DNA from 4 places in the Paenibacillus sp. JGP012 genome. Region 2 is predicted to be linked to each of the others. Evidence: riboswitches for the same ligand, from Rfam matches in the RefSeq annotation. Region 2 holds a riboswitch; each other region holds the start of a gene.
What was found. Region 2 has a riboswitch for cyclic di-AMP ahead of HNR77_RS24750 (resuscitation-promoting factor). Riboswitches for the same ligand answer to the same signal wherever they lie in the genome.

Region 1 (3,948 bases), on a different contig from region 2:
GTAAGCGTGAAGCCCGGCTCCGAGCATATGGAAGCTGGGGAATAACGTCTTCATAGACAGTGATGCAGGGTGCATGTGTCCATCTGGAGAAGAAGCACTCACGGTCTTCCATTCGTGCTCAAGGTCTGTGGTCAGGCGACCGAGCAGATCCTTGGTGACATTCTCGCTTAGAGGAATAGCTTTGGAGGCTTCGGATATACAGGCATACATGGCTGAATGCAGATAACCGAGGACCGCCTCTTCGACGGGGATGTCGAGGTGGTGGTTAATCCAGGCGTGAACGGTGGGGAGACAGCCGACAGAACTGTATTTGGTGAAAATCTGTTCAAGCGGTTTGAAGTCGATCCAGGGATGCAGGGCGTGAGATAGCTTGATTAAACGCTTGCCGATGGTAGCTGCCTTTTCTCTAAGCTCGGCAGGTGTTCGCTGCACGTGAACAAGCTTGTCGATCAGGGCGATGCGCCAAGTGTCTTTGTGATCGATTGCGGTATATATGCCTTTGATGGCCATACCTTCAAGACGAACCAGACTGGGATGCAGCTGGCAGCGCATGAACGATTCAAGATCCTCGGCTGTACGGATGGTGCCTTCCTTGATATGTGTATCCATGCCGAAGAAATGGGAGAACCCTCCAACCTGAACAGAAGGATCAAGCAGCTTCACGTAATCTAGCAGCTTATTGCCACGGTTCACGATCTTTCGCCTCCAGTGCTTTTTTGTGTTATTTTATATTACATAAAATACTCTTTTCTAAATCTTATGTGCTTAAATCCGAATTATATGATATATATATTCACATAATTATCCGTGTTTTGTCAATGGTTTGCATTGAAAAATAGCTTAAATTTCGTTATTTGTTATTTTTCATGTTATATAATATAACAATTATCTTATTCTCCTTTAGAAATAATATTTGAAAATACGATGCTGCAAGAAATTCATTCTGGTTCCACTGCGGCCTTGGCATTTTTTCGGAATCAGATTCAGGATATGCGCACATTCGGGGAAATATGACTGATTTTTGGCGTATTCAAATAAATGCTTTACATTTAGATAACATTCCGGTATAATCAATTCTGTTGCCGATAATTTACGACATGCGGTCGTGGTGGAATGGCAGACACGCTATCTTGAGGGGGTAGTGGGCGTACGCCCGTGGAGGTTCGAGTCCTCTCGACCGCATCATATGAAGCGTTATTGAAGGAAGCTTCCCTGTACGGGAGGCTTCTTTTTTTGTCTTTTGATCCTGCATAAATAACAGCTAAAGGGCGACAACAGTCGGAGATAAGTTTCATTAGCTGCGTAAAAAAGCCACCCTGTAAACCGAGCAGAACCGAGGCTCTGTGGTTTGGGGCAGCTTTTTTCAAAGTGTAGAAATGTGTGTTATTTATTTCAATAATTTCTGAATATCCTCTACAATTTTATCGGGTGTAGTCTGGGGAGCATAACGCTTCACAACGTTCCCTTCCTGATCGACAAGGAATTTTGTGAAGTTCCATTTGATGGCCTTGGAGCCGAGCAGACCTGGCGCTTCCTTCGTAATATGCTGGAATAGCGGGTGAGCACTGGCACCGTTAACGTCAATCTTCTCAAACATAGGGAAGCTTACGCCATAGTTCATCTGACAGAACTCAGCGATGTCATCAGAGGATCCCTTCTCCTGGGCAAACTGGTTGCTGGGAAATCCAAGGACCTCGAAAGGAGCATCCTGGAATTGGTCCTGCAGCTCCTGCAGGCCCTTGAATTGAGGAGTGAGGCCGCACTGGCTTGCGGTATTTACAATTAACAACACTTTACCGCGATATTGGGACATTTCAATCTCTTGTCCGCGAAGAGTATTTACTTTGTAATCATAGACTGACATGGGGATCGCCTCCAGCATATTATATTGATATGTTTATTATATTTTATGCAATTAAATAATGCAAAATCAATTTACAGAGAACACTATTATCCTCATCGGCTCGACTTTATTCATAGAAGGAATGCAATTCGCTTGAACAATTTTTGTGCGGGCGAGAATTAGACAGCTTGGAAGAGTTGGATAGCGTATAAGCTCATTGTAAGCGTTATTATTGAAGCTTATTGCCGGAATTCTGACGATTCGGTGATCTGCCCGGACTTTACATGATCATGGCACGGGTGTATGATTCAAAGCGTAATTTGAATTTTAATTATATTGTACCTGAAAAACGAAACAGACGATGATATCGATCGGTCTTACATGCAAGATTTACGAACGATGTTTCAATCGCTGAGTTTCCATTCATCGTGGGTGGAAAACGGGGGAACCAACAGGATGTGCTGCATTACAGCAGCAGACATCCATGGGGTGAATTTTCCGGTGACAGCCGGAAATAGGGCGACTCTCGCGCCCGAATCCGTCAGCTAACCTCGTAAGCGTTAAAGGGAGAGGCAACAAACCGCACGCTGGTCCATGGCGTTTTCTCCATGGATTATTTAAGAAGCGTTTCGGAGGCCTTGGTCCCCACGCTTCTTTTTTGTTGTCTTTTCACGCCAAGGGAGGAACGAATGATGGATACAGAGATGATTTTAGTAACCGCTCCGAATGAAGCTGGACGTAAATTTGTGAAGCTGCTGATGTACAAAAAAATGCCTTTTGCCGTTCTGACAAACAGTGCGGGTGAGGAGCGTAAGCTCCGCCGGATCGGAGTAGAGCATGTGATTCGTATGAATACAGCAGCAGCTCAAAAATGGTTTTTGCCGCAGACGAGCGTAGGCAACGTATTTATTTTTGAGAACAGTCTGAACCTGACTTGCCGTTACCTGCAGATTGTTCGCTCCTGGACATCCAAGTCTCTGTGTGTGATAACGGAGCAAAGTCATCCAAAAGGCATTTATCGAGGTATGGGTGCGGACAAAATTGTGTATTCGTTAAATGGAGAAGTTGGATTCTTGCTTAATAGTTGCAATAAACTCGAAGCTGAAGCAAGCAGCTTATGATTGATCCTGTGTAAGGTGCCTGTTATAATTGCAGGTATGGACTAACGGAATCTGAGGAGACTCATGCTTGTCGTGGGTCTTCTTTTTTTATGGATACAGCATGCGCGCACGGGATCTTCATTGAGCGGCGTACAAGGAGGAATTGGCTTGCCGGATATTGCCGGGTTGAAGTGGTTGTTTTTTGATGTAGGGGATACGCTGGTGGATGAATGGGAGCCTGTTGACGATATTATCGGGCAGTTTGTGCGTGAGGCGAATGCTTACGGCTATCCTGTAAAGATTGAGGATGTACGGGAGCTGTTTGAGCAATGTTACCAGAACTACGAACAATGGCCTATGAAGGTAGCTATGCGGACATACATTCAGGATGAAGGTCACCGCAAGCAGATTCAGGACAAGCTGAAATTCCACAAAGAGCTGGAGCGGCCATTTCCTTCTGCAGCCAAGGTGCTCAAGCAGCTGTCGCAGCACTATCACATAGGCATTATTGCGAATCAGAGCCCGGGGACTGAAATGCGGCTGGAGAGTTATGGACTTCGAAAATATGTTCATGTACTGGCCTGCTCGGCAGAAGAAGGAGTGTCCAAGCCCGACCCGGAATTGTATGCGGTTGCCCTGAAACAGGCTGGTTGTGCCCCGGAGGAAGCGGTGATGATTGGAGATCGGATTGACAATGATATCGTTCCGGCTCGCAGTCTGGGCTTGCATACCATTCGTATTCTCCAGGGATATGGAAGGTTTCAGCCGGTGCAGTCAGAGCATGAGCGTGCAGACTGGACGGTTAAATCATTGGATGAACTGTTGCCGCTGCTCATGCCAGATGCATCTTCGGATGAGAATAGTTCCAAGTGAGTAGGTGAGTGCGGGTTAGAACAGGTCAGGTTAGTTTAGGGTTAGATTAGATATAGGTTAGATATAAAGATACGACTGAGGCTGTATGATAAAAAAGACACATAAGAGGCTGATGCACCCGGTAGGATAAAA
Region 2 (3,948 bases):
GACCTGCCACGCGAGCCAGACGCTCTGTGAGCGCACCGATGCCCGGCCCGATCTCCAGCGCGCCCTTCGATTCGTCCAGATCGGCAGCGCCGACGATTTTGTTCAATATATTTTGATCAATCAGAAAGTTCTGACCCAGACTTTTTTTGAAGGAGAATCCATGCTTTTGAATAATCTCCTTGGTGCGTTTCGGTGTAGCTATCTCAATGGTTTGATCCATGTCCTTCATAAGTTCACAATCCTTCACGTTCAATTTGCGCCAGTGCAGCGGAGAACTCTTCTCTGGTAATCTGAAATACACTCAGTCGTTTGTGAAACTGCTTGCCGTTACAGTATCCGATCCCGAGCAGGTTGCCCATCTCCATCCGGCGTGCAGCAGCCTGTGGATGTACAATCAGACCTGCCTCGATCAGATCTTCCCAGTCAATGAGAGGAGGTGCACCCTCATAGGAGGTATGTACACGTGCCAGTGCATGACGAATGGCTTCTGGAGAAGCATTCTCTACCCCGATATCGCCTTTGCGCGTTGCATCTGCCTCCGGAATAAATGCATGCTTGCAGCCAGGAATTTTATTCGCAATAATTTTGCGGATTCGCTCTCCGGCATGATCGGGATCGGTCAGGATAATCACACCTCGTCTCTCCTGAGCAAGTGCGATTCGCTTCAGCACACGCTGATTAATTGCAGAACCTCCTGTTTCAATGGTGTCCGCTTCAACCGCCCGGCGAATGGCTACCGTATCGTCACGGCCCTCCACCACAATCACTTCTTTTATCATGTTCCTTTTCTTCCTTTCTAACGCAAAAAGAAGAGGAATATCCTCTTCTCTGCCAAACGGCGGAGGAGACTGAATTCAGACCCCTCCGCCGCATATTCCGCATGAATCATTCATGCAACTATTTTATAGCATTCCCATATCAAAGTAAAACGATTTTAGTTCGCTTCCGGCTTCACCGGTCCAATCACGTAGACCGTTTTGCCTTTTTTACGTCCGAAATTCAGGGCATGCTTCACACTGTCGTAGTAAACGTCAATTTTATTACCTTTAATCGCACCGCCTGTATCTTCCGCACGACGGAAGCCAAGGCCCTCGATGTATACCCACCAGCCAATAGGAATGACTTTAGGATCAACCGCGATGGTGCGCCCCTCTGTTACACGAGTACCAGAAGCCGTTTTCGTACCAATACCTGGCTCTTCGGCAGAGTAGGCAGTCATGGATACATTTTTCAACACTTTGGAATATTTAAAAGAAGTCCCGGCGACCGTAATCACCTTGCTGCCCGAGGCAGATGTTTTCGTCGAGTTCGTTGTTGTTGCTTTGCTGCTTGAGGTTTTGGCCGATACCAGTTGAACCTCAGGTTCTTTCACTACTGGCTTGGCTTTCGTACCTACCGCGATGACCTTATCTACGCGATTATTCGCGATCGTTTTGCCCACCATTTTTTTGGAGACGAGTTCCCCATCTTGAAATACCTTTTCGATATGCTGCACCAGTGTGCCTTCTTTACCGTTTACAACAACACGGTTATCCCCTTTGAACAAACTAGGATCTGCCGTTTTTACAACCTTGTACGCAATCGGTTGCTTCACATCCACAGTATGCTTTGTTACACGCACTACACGAATCTTCATATCCGCTTTAATTGCGGTTCCGAGCGCTGGGTACACTTTATCATGATTTGCAACTTCAATACCTGATTGCTGAATTACATCTTGTACCGATGAATCGGTTGTATACAGAGTCTTGGTGTCTCCGTCTGCCGTAATTTTTACTGGAACGGCCCGCTCGATAACGATTCGGTCTCCATCTGCAAGCGCCCCGTTCATGGGCATGGATACCTTGTCGTGAGGGCTGACTGTGATTGACTGCTCCTCCAACATTTCGTGAAGCATTCCTGTACGAGTCTCTACCACTTGAGCTTTGCCGTCAATAACCAGCGAAATTTGCTTCCCGGCCTGACCGTAAACGACTAACAAGATCATGATTGCAAGCGCAATTGAGAATATCGCGATCAGTGCCATTTGACGCAAGTTCTCATGCTTCCACCGCAACGCGAAAGACTTACTGGATGATCGTGACTCATGGGTCTCTTCTGGTTGGAATGTGCCCACTTCTCCGTCCTCCTTCATAGCCTCGCCGTCTAAAGTAATGCATGATGTATGTGACGCGACTATACCAAATTTTCCTACAGAACACAGATCAGAGGTAATGACCGGTTCTGCACCATGAACCCCTCTTCGCAACATGATGTCATCTCCAGAAAGCTTGCCGTAAGATGACGTTATTTCTTTTATTCAAAACAAAAAAAGCCAAAGAAAGAGTGTTAAGAGACTCTTTCGTGGCTTCCGAATGATTTGAATATCGGAAATTCATGCACGAGGTTGCCTCTCTTTTTCCGCTTGCGAGGTTAGCTGTCGGGTTCGGGCGAAAGAGAGCCGCCCTATCTTAGGTCACCCGCTCATGGCGGACGCCCTTGAATTCACCCCGAGACCCAAAGAAGAAATCAAATACGGCTTCCAGATTCATTCGCTGCTTTTGGGTCAGCGAACGATGCGCATCGGCTGCAATCACCGATGTTTAAGCCCTATTGGTTCCCCCGCTCTCCGGTAACGGAGACTCAGCGAGATTGATTCATGAAAGTATTGTTGTCTTATCGGAAAGTGTCCCTTTGTTCATCCCCCGAACATCTGTCCAATTTTCCGCACAACAATTCACTGAAAAGATGATATCCTGTTTTGATGCATGTTGTAAAGCATGGATCAAGTACGTTTTTCTAAATATTTGGTTAAAATATTGTAATATTCTTCAATTATTCGAATCAAAGAGCAGATTACCTCTCTATAACTCCCTATTTCACCTGATTTACTCCATTTCTTATCGAATTCCAAATCGTTCCATGGCATTTTTGGTTGTTATTGCAGCAATTTCCTCAACCGAAATGCCTTTAATTTCCGCAGCTGCCTCGGCAACCAGACGAACATGCGCTGTTTCATTTCGTTTTCCACGATAAGGATGGGGTGTAAGATATGGGGAGTCCGTTTCCAGGAAAAATCGATCCATCGGAACCTTCGCAAGCACCTCTTTGGGCTGCTTCGCATTTTTGAAAGTGACCGGCCCGCCGAAGGATAAGTGGAACCCTAAATCCAGACACATTTTCGCTGTTTCCCAGCTGCCTGAAAACGAATGCATGACTCCGCCAACTTCACCAGCCTTTTCTTCACGCAAAATACGAACAATATCCTCATGAGCATCCCGATTATGAATAACAATAGGCATATTCAACTCACGTGCTAATGCAATCTGTTGTCGTAATACGCGGTGCTGTACGTCCTTTGGTGAAGTGTCCCAATGATAATCCAAACCGATCTCGCCAATGGCTACCACCTTTTCATGCTTGCACAATGATGCAATCCATTCCAGGTCACCCTCCTGCATCGTAATCGCATCCACCGGATGCCATCCTACCGCCGCATAGATAAAATCGTACGTTTCCGCCAGCTTCATCGTTGTCGGGATCGTCTCCCGATTGAAGCCAACATTGATCATACGTGTAACGCCTGCATCTACAGCCCGCTGGATCATGTCCTCCCGGTCTTCGTCGAATTGTGGCGCATCGAGGTGTGTATGTGTGTCGAATAACATGCTGATTATTTCTCCCTTCATGTCGAAATACAAATCCAAATTATTTCTGTATCAGACTCTCAAAATTTTTTTTCTTAACCAATTGATTGGGACAACTCATTATTTCTTTATTTTCATTTTGAACACTTCAGCAACTATATATAGAAGAAAAATAAAAAGTCAAATCAATATGTTGCATCTAAACTACATCTGGAAGGGAACATTTCCTCTCTTCAATTACAAAATTATGTCGATCTACATTTACTCCCCATTAAAGCAGATTAATGTATCATGTAAAATAGCTCTCTTAGAAAGTCTTTCG
Region 3 (3,948 bases), on a different contig from region 2:
AGCATTGATTTCTCAGAGCCATATTATAAATCAAAGCAAGTCATTATGGTCCGTAACGTTGACAAGGACAAATACCCGGATATGAAGGCGCTGGAAAACGCCAAAATCGGCGTACAAAAGGGCTCCATCCAGGAAACGATTGGACAGAAGATCCCAGGTGCGAAGCTGACTTCCCTGGATAAAATCTCCGACATCGTGCTTCAGCTGCAAACGAAACGTGTGGATGCGGCGATTGTGGAGGATACCGTAGCTGCCGGATATCTTGATGATATGATTGGTCTTGCACCGGCGGTTCCGGACGAGGAACAGGCTGAGGCAGCAATCGGGATTCGTAAAGGTAATACGGAGTTGTTAACTGCTGTAAACAAAACGTTAGACCGACTGAAAAGCGAAGACAAGATCAACCAGATGGTAACGGACGCAAGTCTCCTGATGGCTGACAGAGTTAACAAATCACAAAATATTTTTGAAGTATTCTGGCAGTATAAAAGCTTCTATGCAACAGGTATCGGTTATACGCTGCTGTTATCGGCATTGGGTGTATTGTTCGGGGTGATCATCGGTCTGATTATCTGTCTCTTCCGTCTTCATAATATGGCAGTATTGCGCTGGATCGGTACAGCTTATGTTGAAGTCATTCGGGGTACGCCAATGCTGGTGCAGCTCATGATTATTTATTATGGTGTTTCCTTGACTTTTGGCATTAATTTCTCGGCACTTCAAGCAGGTATTATGACACTTTCCATTAACAGTGGGGCGTATCTTGCGGAGATTTTCCGTGCAGGGATTCAAGGCGTGGACCGTGGTCAATTGGAGGCAGCCCGCTCACTTGGTATGGGCAGAGGCGCTGCGATGCGTTATATTATTTTGCCACAGGCCTTCAAAGCCGTGTTGCCGGCGATCGGTAACGAGTTTGTGACCATCATTAAAGAATCTTCCATTATCTCGGTCATCGGTATGGTGGATATTATGTATCAGGCAAGTGTAGTCAAAAACATTACGTACCAGGGAATGAATCCATTCCTTATTGCGGCAGCGATTTATTTTGTAATGACATTTATTTTGTCCAAGCTGCTGGGTCGATTGGAAAGGAAGTTGGGTGCAAGTGATAGACGTTAGACAATTACACAAATCTTATGGAAAAAATGATGTACTGAAGGGAATTGACGTATCCATCGCCAAAGGTGAGGTTGTTGTGGTAATCGGTCCTTCCGGTTCAGGGAAAAGTACGTTTCTGCGTTGTCTGAACCTGCTGGAGCAGCCAACCTCAGGCCAGATTGAATTCGAGGGTGTGTCGATCACCGACCCCAAGCACAATATCAACACAACTCGTGAAAAGATGGGCATGGTGTTCCAGCATTTTAATCTGTTCCCACATAAAACGGTGCTGCAAAACATCACAATTGCCCCGATTAAGGTGAAGAAACAATCGACGGAGGAGGCCAACAAAATCGCCGAGGATCTTCTAAAGACGGTCGGTTTGGCTGACAAAAAAGAGGTGTATCCCAATCAGCTGTCTGGTGGACAAAAGCAGCGGATTGCGATTGCAAGAGCACTGGCCATGCAGCCGCATGTAATGCTGTTTGATGAGCCTACATCAGCTCTGGACCCTGAGATGGTCGGAGAGGTGCTGGAAGTTATGAAACGACTGGCCGAAGGTGGCATGACGATGGTGATTGTTACACATGAGATGGGCTTTGCACGTGAGGTGGGTGACCGCATCCTGTTCATGGACGGCGGAGTTATTGTTGAAGAAGGTACACCTGATGAGGTGTTTGGCGCTCCCAAGCATCCACGGACCCGTGATTTTCTTGCAAAAGTTCTCTGATTGATTTTTATATTCCATTCGAATCAAAGCGTTATCGACCTGATGTGTCGGTAACGCTTTTTTAAATTTTCGATCAAGAAATGTAACGTTTCTGTTACCTGGACGCTAATGAAAATACTGTGGGAAGGGCTATAAAACAGTAAATTTCTTATGAAAAGCAGACTAGATCAGGCTGGTGAATCGCAAAATGGTAACATTTACTACAGCTCATGGTTACAAAATTGTGATATATTGAATGCGGCCGAAATTTCCGGAGAGGAAATGCGGGGGATGTAACAATGCAGTTGTCCTGTCATATGGACAGCACACTGCTAGGGGTGAATTAGGAATACATAATGCATCAGCATGTTCAGTACAGCCTATAGGGTGGGTTCCTCCATCCGAATCCGACAACTAACTTCGCAGGCATAATGAGGAGGAAGACCATGTTTAACCACAAACGCATATCAAAAGCAGCCATTGCACTACTGACATCCGTATTATTGATTCAAGCTGTTCCCGCTCACGCAGAATCTGTACATGTCGCTAAAGAGGGAGATACGTTCTTTACGTTATCGAAGCAGTATGGCGTTTCCACAGACAAATTAATGAATGCCAATAAAAATATTTCACCCTATAACATCTATGGTGGTTTGAAAATTACGATTCCAGGGCAGGAAAATAAAGCAGGAGCGGCACCAGCACAGATGAAAGCTCAAGAAAATACGGTTAAAGCCGCAAGTCTGGATGTGAATGCCGAGAATAAAGTTGTACAAGCCTGGGGTAAAACCTTTGATTACAGCAAAACCATCAATGTGAAGGCTACAGCATACTCCGCGGATGCTTCTGAAAATGGAGGATGGGGTGCTGTCGATTATTTCGGCAATCCACTGGAGCTTGGAACCATTGCGGTAGATCCGAAGGTCATTCCTTTTGGCACAAAAGTACTGGTAACGGGTCATTCACATCCGGGGCTGCCAAAGCAAGCTTTCGTAGCTACGGCACTCGATGCAGGAAGTGCTATTAAAGGCAATCGCATTGATATTTTCATTCCGGGCAGCAAGCAGTTTGTAAATACTTTTGGTTTTCAGGATGTTGAGCTTTACATTTTAAAATAGCTGCTTGCATCGGACTTGAATAACGAACAGATACAGGGTGTTCTCAGGTGTTATCATGATATGTTGTCATGTTAACGCCAAGGAACACCCTGTTTATTTGCAGTCAGCTATATTTACTGCTTTTCCTTAGATAGCTTCAGCATTTCATCCAAAGTAACGAGATCATATCCTCGATTCCGCAGTTCCTCGATCACTTCAGGCAAAGCTTCAACGGTACCATTCAGATTGGACCCTGTGCCTCCACCGGCATGCTGCAGTACGATGGAGCCGGGTCTGACCGCAGAAAGAATGTTGTGTTTCACTTGCTCTTTCGGAAGGCCCTTCCAATCCAGAGAATCAACATTCCAGTTGACGATGCTGTAACGCTGCTTTCGAGCCCAGCGAAGCTGTTCCTCGTTAATATCCCCATATGGGGGACGAATCATTTTCGGCGTGTATCCGGTCAGACGCTGGATGATGTCTCCAGTATGTAAAATTTGCCTGCGGAAAGCGGTCATGGATAACTTGCTGAATTCGGGATGATTATAGCTGTGGTTGCCTATAACATGCCCTTCCTTCACCATACGTTTCACCAGATCTGGATGTTTCTCGGCCCGGCTGCCTACAACAAAAAATGTTGCGCGCACCTTGTATTTTTTTAATACATCCAGCACCTGACCGGTAAATCGCGGATCGGGAACATCATCAAAAGTAAGCGCAACCTGCTTGGTGGATGGACCGTTTGTTTTGAAGGTGTCCGCATATTTCTGCCGCAGTTGTCCCAAGGTCAGCTGCTCTTCTCCGGTATCCGAAGTGGATGCAGGGGTATGTGACTGTTTCTCAGTGTTTTCTGTTGGCATGTAAGCATGAGCTGGGGAAAGCTGCAAAGCTCCAAAACTCATAAACGTAATAAACACAAGAATGATGAGGCGTAAACGCATATGTGACGGCCTCCTTTTTCAAAAATGACGTTCTCTATGGTATGCCCTGTGACAGGGGCTTTTATGCGTGTGTGAGAAGTCTCATTGCACAGTAGATGTATTG
Region 4 (3,948 bases), on a different contig from region 2:
GGTGTCGTAATTTATGATAAGGACCAGCACCGGATTCATATTTTGATTGGAGAAGAAGAGCTTACGTTTGTACCTTTGATCTGAATATCGTAACGGATTTACAACATGCCTTATACTTCAAGGCTCTGAGCCGTCTGTTCTATGGATTTTGACGCTTTGACGTGATAAGATGATACTCATGAAAAAAGGCTTTCGCAGGGCGGAGCCTGCCTTTAGGGCTGCATCAGCAGCAGAAAAGGTGTCGATGGTCATGTGGATGCAAATCCGCGATGTCTCATCATATGGGGAGGAAGATAACGCATGGTTTTTTCGCAAGAGGAAGTCGAAGCTCATCTGGGAAGGCTGGAAGGCTGGGAACTGGAAGAGGGACGGTGGATTGTCCGTAAATTCGTGTTCTCTAACTATATGAAAGGGATTGCATTTGTAGACGAGGTCGCAGCGATCTCGGAAGCATTCAATCATCATCCTTTTATCACCATTGATTATACAACCGTTACGCTGCGTCTGACTTCATGGGATGAAGGCGGCATTACATCGGTCGACATTAAAGAAGCAGAGCAATACAATGAAGCTTTTGAAAAAATGAGAACAGAATAAGCTGCCGCAGCATCGATCTGCGGGAAGATGTTCAGAGCAAACAGCCCAAAGGCCCTTGTCTCCCGGTTGGGAAATGAGGGCCTTTGGGCTACCCGTATGAAGGACGGGTTTATTTCTTCTCTGCGAGCCACATGGCGATGTGGGCAATTTCCTCATCCTGCAGTCGGCCTTTGAAGGAAGGCATGCCGCCTTTACCTTTGACAATAGTAGAATAGATTTTCTCTACATCGTCTTTACTGCCAATGTTTGCAAGAGCCGGGCCTACGCCACCTTGAAGCTGGTCACCATGACAGGAAATACAGTTGGCTTTCACCAGTGTCTCGGCCTGTCCAGCGTCCATAGTGACTTCAGGCATGGTGGGCTTGGCTTCTTGAGCCACTTCCTCTTTACCTGGAAGCGTAAACATTAAAACAATAGCTAAAGCACATGCTGCAAAAAATACCCCGCTCATGATCCATTTGTGCATCCCTTATGTCCCCTCCAGAATGTAAGATCATCTAACCCAAACTATCCCTATCATTATAACGGAAGCTGTCGATACATCATAGCATTTTGTGGTAATTTTTTGAACGAATCACAAAAGAGAGATAAATTGAAACGATTTTAGTTATTCATTTGCGTCCTCGGACCCTCATATACCATGCAGTGAAAGGGCTTTAGACCACTTGGTGTTTGACGTTCATATGTATCATGGATGACAAAGCCGCTCTTCTGATAAACACGGATGGCACGATTGTTCCAGGTTAGCACTTCAAGATCGATCTCATTGGACGGATTCCGGCGTATAGCTTCCTGTACTATTGCAGCGACAAAAGCGCTCCCTAGACCTTGACCGCACTTCTCAGGATGCATGCCGAGGCCGATACGTGTCACGCCCTGGAGAGGGAAAAATTGCGTGAATCCACAGACCTGCTCTTGTTCATCCAGAACGATGGCATACTGCTCCTGACGAAGTTGTGCATCTCCAAATTCGACTTCCAACGCTTTCATCTGCTCCCAGGGAAGCCAGCTGTAAATATTGTAAGGCGGATCGTATTGCCATCCACATATAAGTTCTGCGTGTGTCTCCTCCATAGGTACGACATGAAACGCCACAGGGGTTCCATTCATATAACAATGCACACTCCTTCCGTTGTTACTCATTCTCTGTTCACTCTACAAAAGAGCGCTTCATTTGACAAGACTCACGTTCAGACCAAAAAAAAGTGAAACAAAAGTCAGACTCATTCCGTTTATATTATAACGGGATGGGTAAAAACATCATAAGGGCACGGACAGACGAAATAAAATGAATGTGTTGGTTCAAGAGCGCACATGAGTTGCTGCATCAGCTACCACACAGGATCAGGAAGCACAAAAAAACCGCCGGATACATTCCTGTGGAGAATGTACCGGGCGGTTCGATTGGTTGTTTCGTATTTCGTTCCAGTATAGTTCATGATTCCAGCATCATGTTGATTACAGCTTGTCCCTATTCGAGGGCCAGTGACTCATATGCGTCCGTGCTCATAATCCGTTTAGCGCCAATGTAACGGTTAGCCCAGTAATTTTCACTTAAAGAGCTGATGGTTACACCTTTAGAAGAAGAAGAATGTGCAAATTTACCATTCCCTACGAAAATACCTACGTGAGATACGCCTTTACCTGTTGTGTTGAAGAATACCAGATCACCAGGTCTCATCTCCATGCGGGATACGGAATCACCCATGTCATATTGAGAGCTGGATTGGCGAGCCAAATCAATACCTAGTTTGTCGAATACATACCGTGTAAATCCGGAGCAGTCAAAACCGTCAAGCGTTGTGCCTCCGCTTTTGTATGTAGTTCCCATTGCTGAATCAATAACTTTATCCATCTTAGAATCTGCAAATGCGCTGCCTGCACCAAGTGATAATGCAAATGTGAGGCTAAGTACTGCTGCGGTCAATTTCTTCTTAAACAAGTGATATACCCCTTCCAACGCCTGCGAGGTTAGCTTAAGGATTCGGTTGAAGGTCCCCTATGATCCCTCTGTATCAAGATCAATTCACCCATAACTGGTTCCCCCGCTTCCCAGGTGCCAGGAATTTGGCTATGCTAGTTATGCACCTGAAAAAACGAACGATAATTTAATTTTAAGGATTTAATTTTAAGTTGTTACAAATAAGGATTTAAAGATTACAAAGTTGTTACTAAAAACTCACTGCGCTTATTGTACCAGAGGAGTGGGGCTTTGGCAACGTTTAGCAGTAAAATTAGCAAAAAAAACCTCGACCTTTGACGGGGAAAGGTCGAGGTTTGCGTATTTATACGAAATAAAGCATGAGTAGTTTAACATGAGATGGTAACAATTTTTCATTTTGTAAACGGTTTATCGTTCATCCTTGGAAAATGTGGACTGCCATACGCGGAAGTGGGTACATACTTTCCATAAGCTGAGCAGGCTGCGGGCAAGTGGATAAGACTGCTGCAGGATCAGCCCGGTAAGACCGGTCAGGAACCATGACGCCGATGTGAATGCACCAAAGATGAGTAGATGAATGAGTCCCAGCATCAGTGCAATCCCGATAATCGTTAAGGTGCGGCGTACAGCAACCCATAGGCCCTTGAACGTTCCATGAATACCGCCCTCCCCTTCCGGAGCCGAAGCGCCAAACTGCATATAGAGCATCGTATGATGTACAATCCAGCCATAGATGATCCACCCCGCTGCATAAGGAAGTGCTGGCAGAAGTAAATGAAGAGAATGAAAGCTGTCCATTAGTATGGAATACAGCTTCGGTATGAGCCAGTATGCCGGAAGAAATAACAGCAACGTACGTACGGTGTGCAGGAGCAGCATCGGTTTCCATAACTGTTTAATGCCACGGATAAAAGGAATTCGTTCTTCTGATGCATTAAAATGCTGCAGGGAATAGAGCAAACCAGCCTGGAAGAGGGGACTGACCAGCATGCGAAGCAGCAGCATACCGCCCAGAATCCACAGATAGCGCTGAACCTCGGGGCCGGACAGGCTCAACTGACTCTCCATTTTGAACAAAAGTGTGCTCAGTTCCCCCGCATCCTCTGTAGGATAACGCAGCAGGAGAGGAACCATCGCTGATTGAATCAGCCGGTAAATAAAGTAACCCCATATGAGCTGATAGATAAATAGAAGCGCGGCAATGAACATATGCTGACGGACGAGAAACCAGCCTTCACGAATTTTACCTTTCATCTCTCCACCTCACCATGACAGACCTCCGAATATAACTTCAATGAATTTCGCAGCGCTCATGCTCCAGCGGGATTTGGTTTTCTCGTCCAGTCCGGCTCTCAAAAAATTGTTCATGTGTCGATTCTCCAGCACGATGTCGTACAAAGGGTCAGTCA

Region 1: another riboswitch for cyclic di-AMP. It lies ahead of HNR77_RS27310 (hypothetical protein); the one in region 2 lies ahead of HNR77_RS24750 (resuscitation-promoting factor).
Region 3: another riboswitch for cyclic di-AMP. It lies ahead of HNR77_RS12880 (3D domain-containing protein); the one in region 2 lies ahead of HNR77_RS24750 (resuscitation-promoting factor).
Region 4: another riboswitch for cyclic di-AMP. It lies ahead of HNR77_RS26800 (C40 family peptidase); the one in region 2 lies ahead of HNR77_RS24750 (resuscitation-promoting factor).

Annotation. Positions count from the first base shown of each region.
Region 1 covers NZ_JACHKG010000041.1:2,624-6,571, reverse strand. The annotation lists gene HNR77_RS27325 (urease accessory protein UreF) at 1-693, opposite strand, end outside; tRNA gene HNR77_RS27320 (tRNA-Leu) at 1,100-1,182, shown strand; gene HNR77_RS27315 (glutathione peroxidase) at 1,388-1,864, opposite strand; cyclic di-AMP (ydaO/yuaA leader) riboswitch at 2,243-2,418, shown strand; gene HNR77_RS27310 (hypothetical protein) at 2,536-2,964, shown strand; gene HNR77_RS27305 (HAD family hydrolase) at 3,085-3,816, shown strand.
Region 2 covers NZ_JACHKG010000030.1:50,793-54,740, forward strand. The annotation lists gene rsmA (16S rRNA (adenine(1518)-N(6)/adenine(1519)-N(6))-dimethyltransferase RsmA) at 1-229, opposite strand, end outside; gene rnmV (ribonuclease M5) at 234-779, opposite strand; gene HNR77_RS24750 (resuscitation-promoting factor) at 935-2,116, opposite strand; cyclic di-AMP (ydaO/yuaA leader) riboswitch at 2,386-2,638, opposite strand; gene HNR77_RS24755 (TatD family hydrolase) at 2,880-3,647, opposite strand.
Region 3 covers NZ_JACHKG010000008.1:171,015-174,962, forward strand. The annotation lists gene HNR77_RS12870 (ABC transporter substrate-binding protein/permease) at 1-1,119, shown strand, start outside; gene HNR77_RS12875 (amino acid ABC transporter ATP-binding protein) at 1,106-1,828, shown strand; cyclic di-AMP (ydaO/yuaA leader) riboswitch at 2,058-2,251, shown strand; gene HNR77_RS12880 (3D domain-containing protein) at 2,254-2,925, shown strand; gene HNR77_RS12885 (polysaccharide deacetylase family protein) at 3,039-3,845, opposite strand.
Region 4 covers NZ_JACHKG010000038.1:27,881-31,828, reverse strand. The annotation lists gene HNR77_RS26820 (hypothetical protein) at 1-84, shown strand, start outside; gene HNR77_RS26815 (4a-hydroxytetrahydrobiopterin dehydratase) at 301-597, shown strand; gene HNR77_RS26810 (c-type cytochrome) at 707-1,063, opposite strand; gene HNR77_RS26805 (GNAT family N-acetyltransferase) at 1,201-1,707, opposite strand; gene HNR77_RS26800 (C40 family peptidase) at 2,069-2,539, opposite strand; cyclic di-AMP (ydaO/yuaA leader) riboswitch at 2,543-2,680, opposite strand; gene HNR77_RS26795 (hypothetical protein) at 2,948-3,793, opposite strand; gene HNR77_RS26790 (M1 family metallopeptidase) at 3,803-3,948, opposite strand, start outside.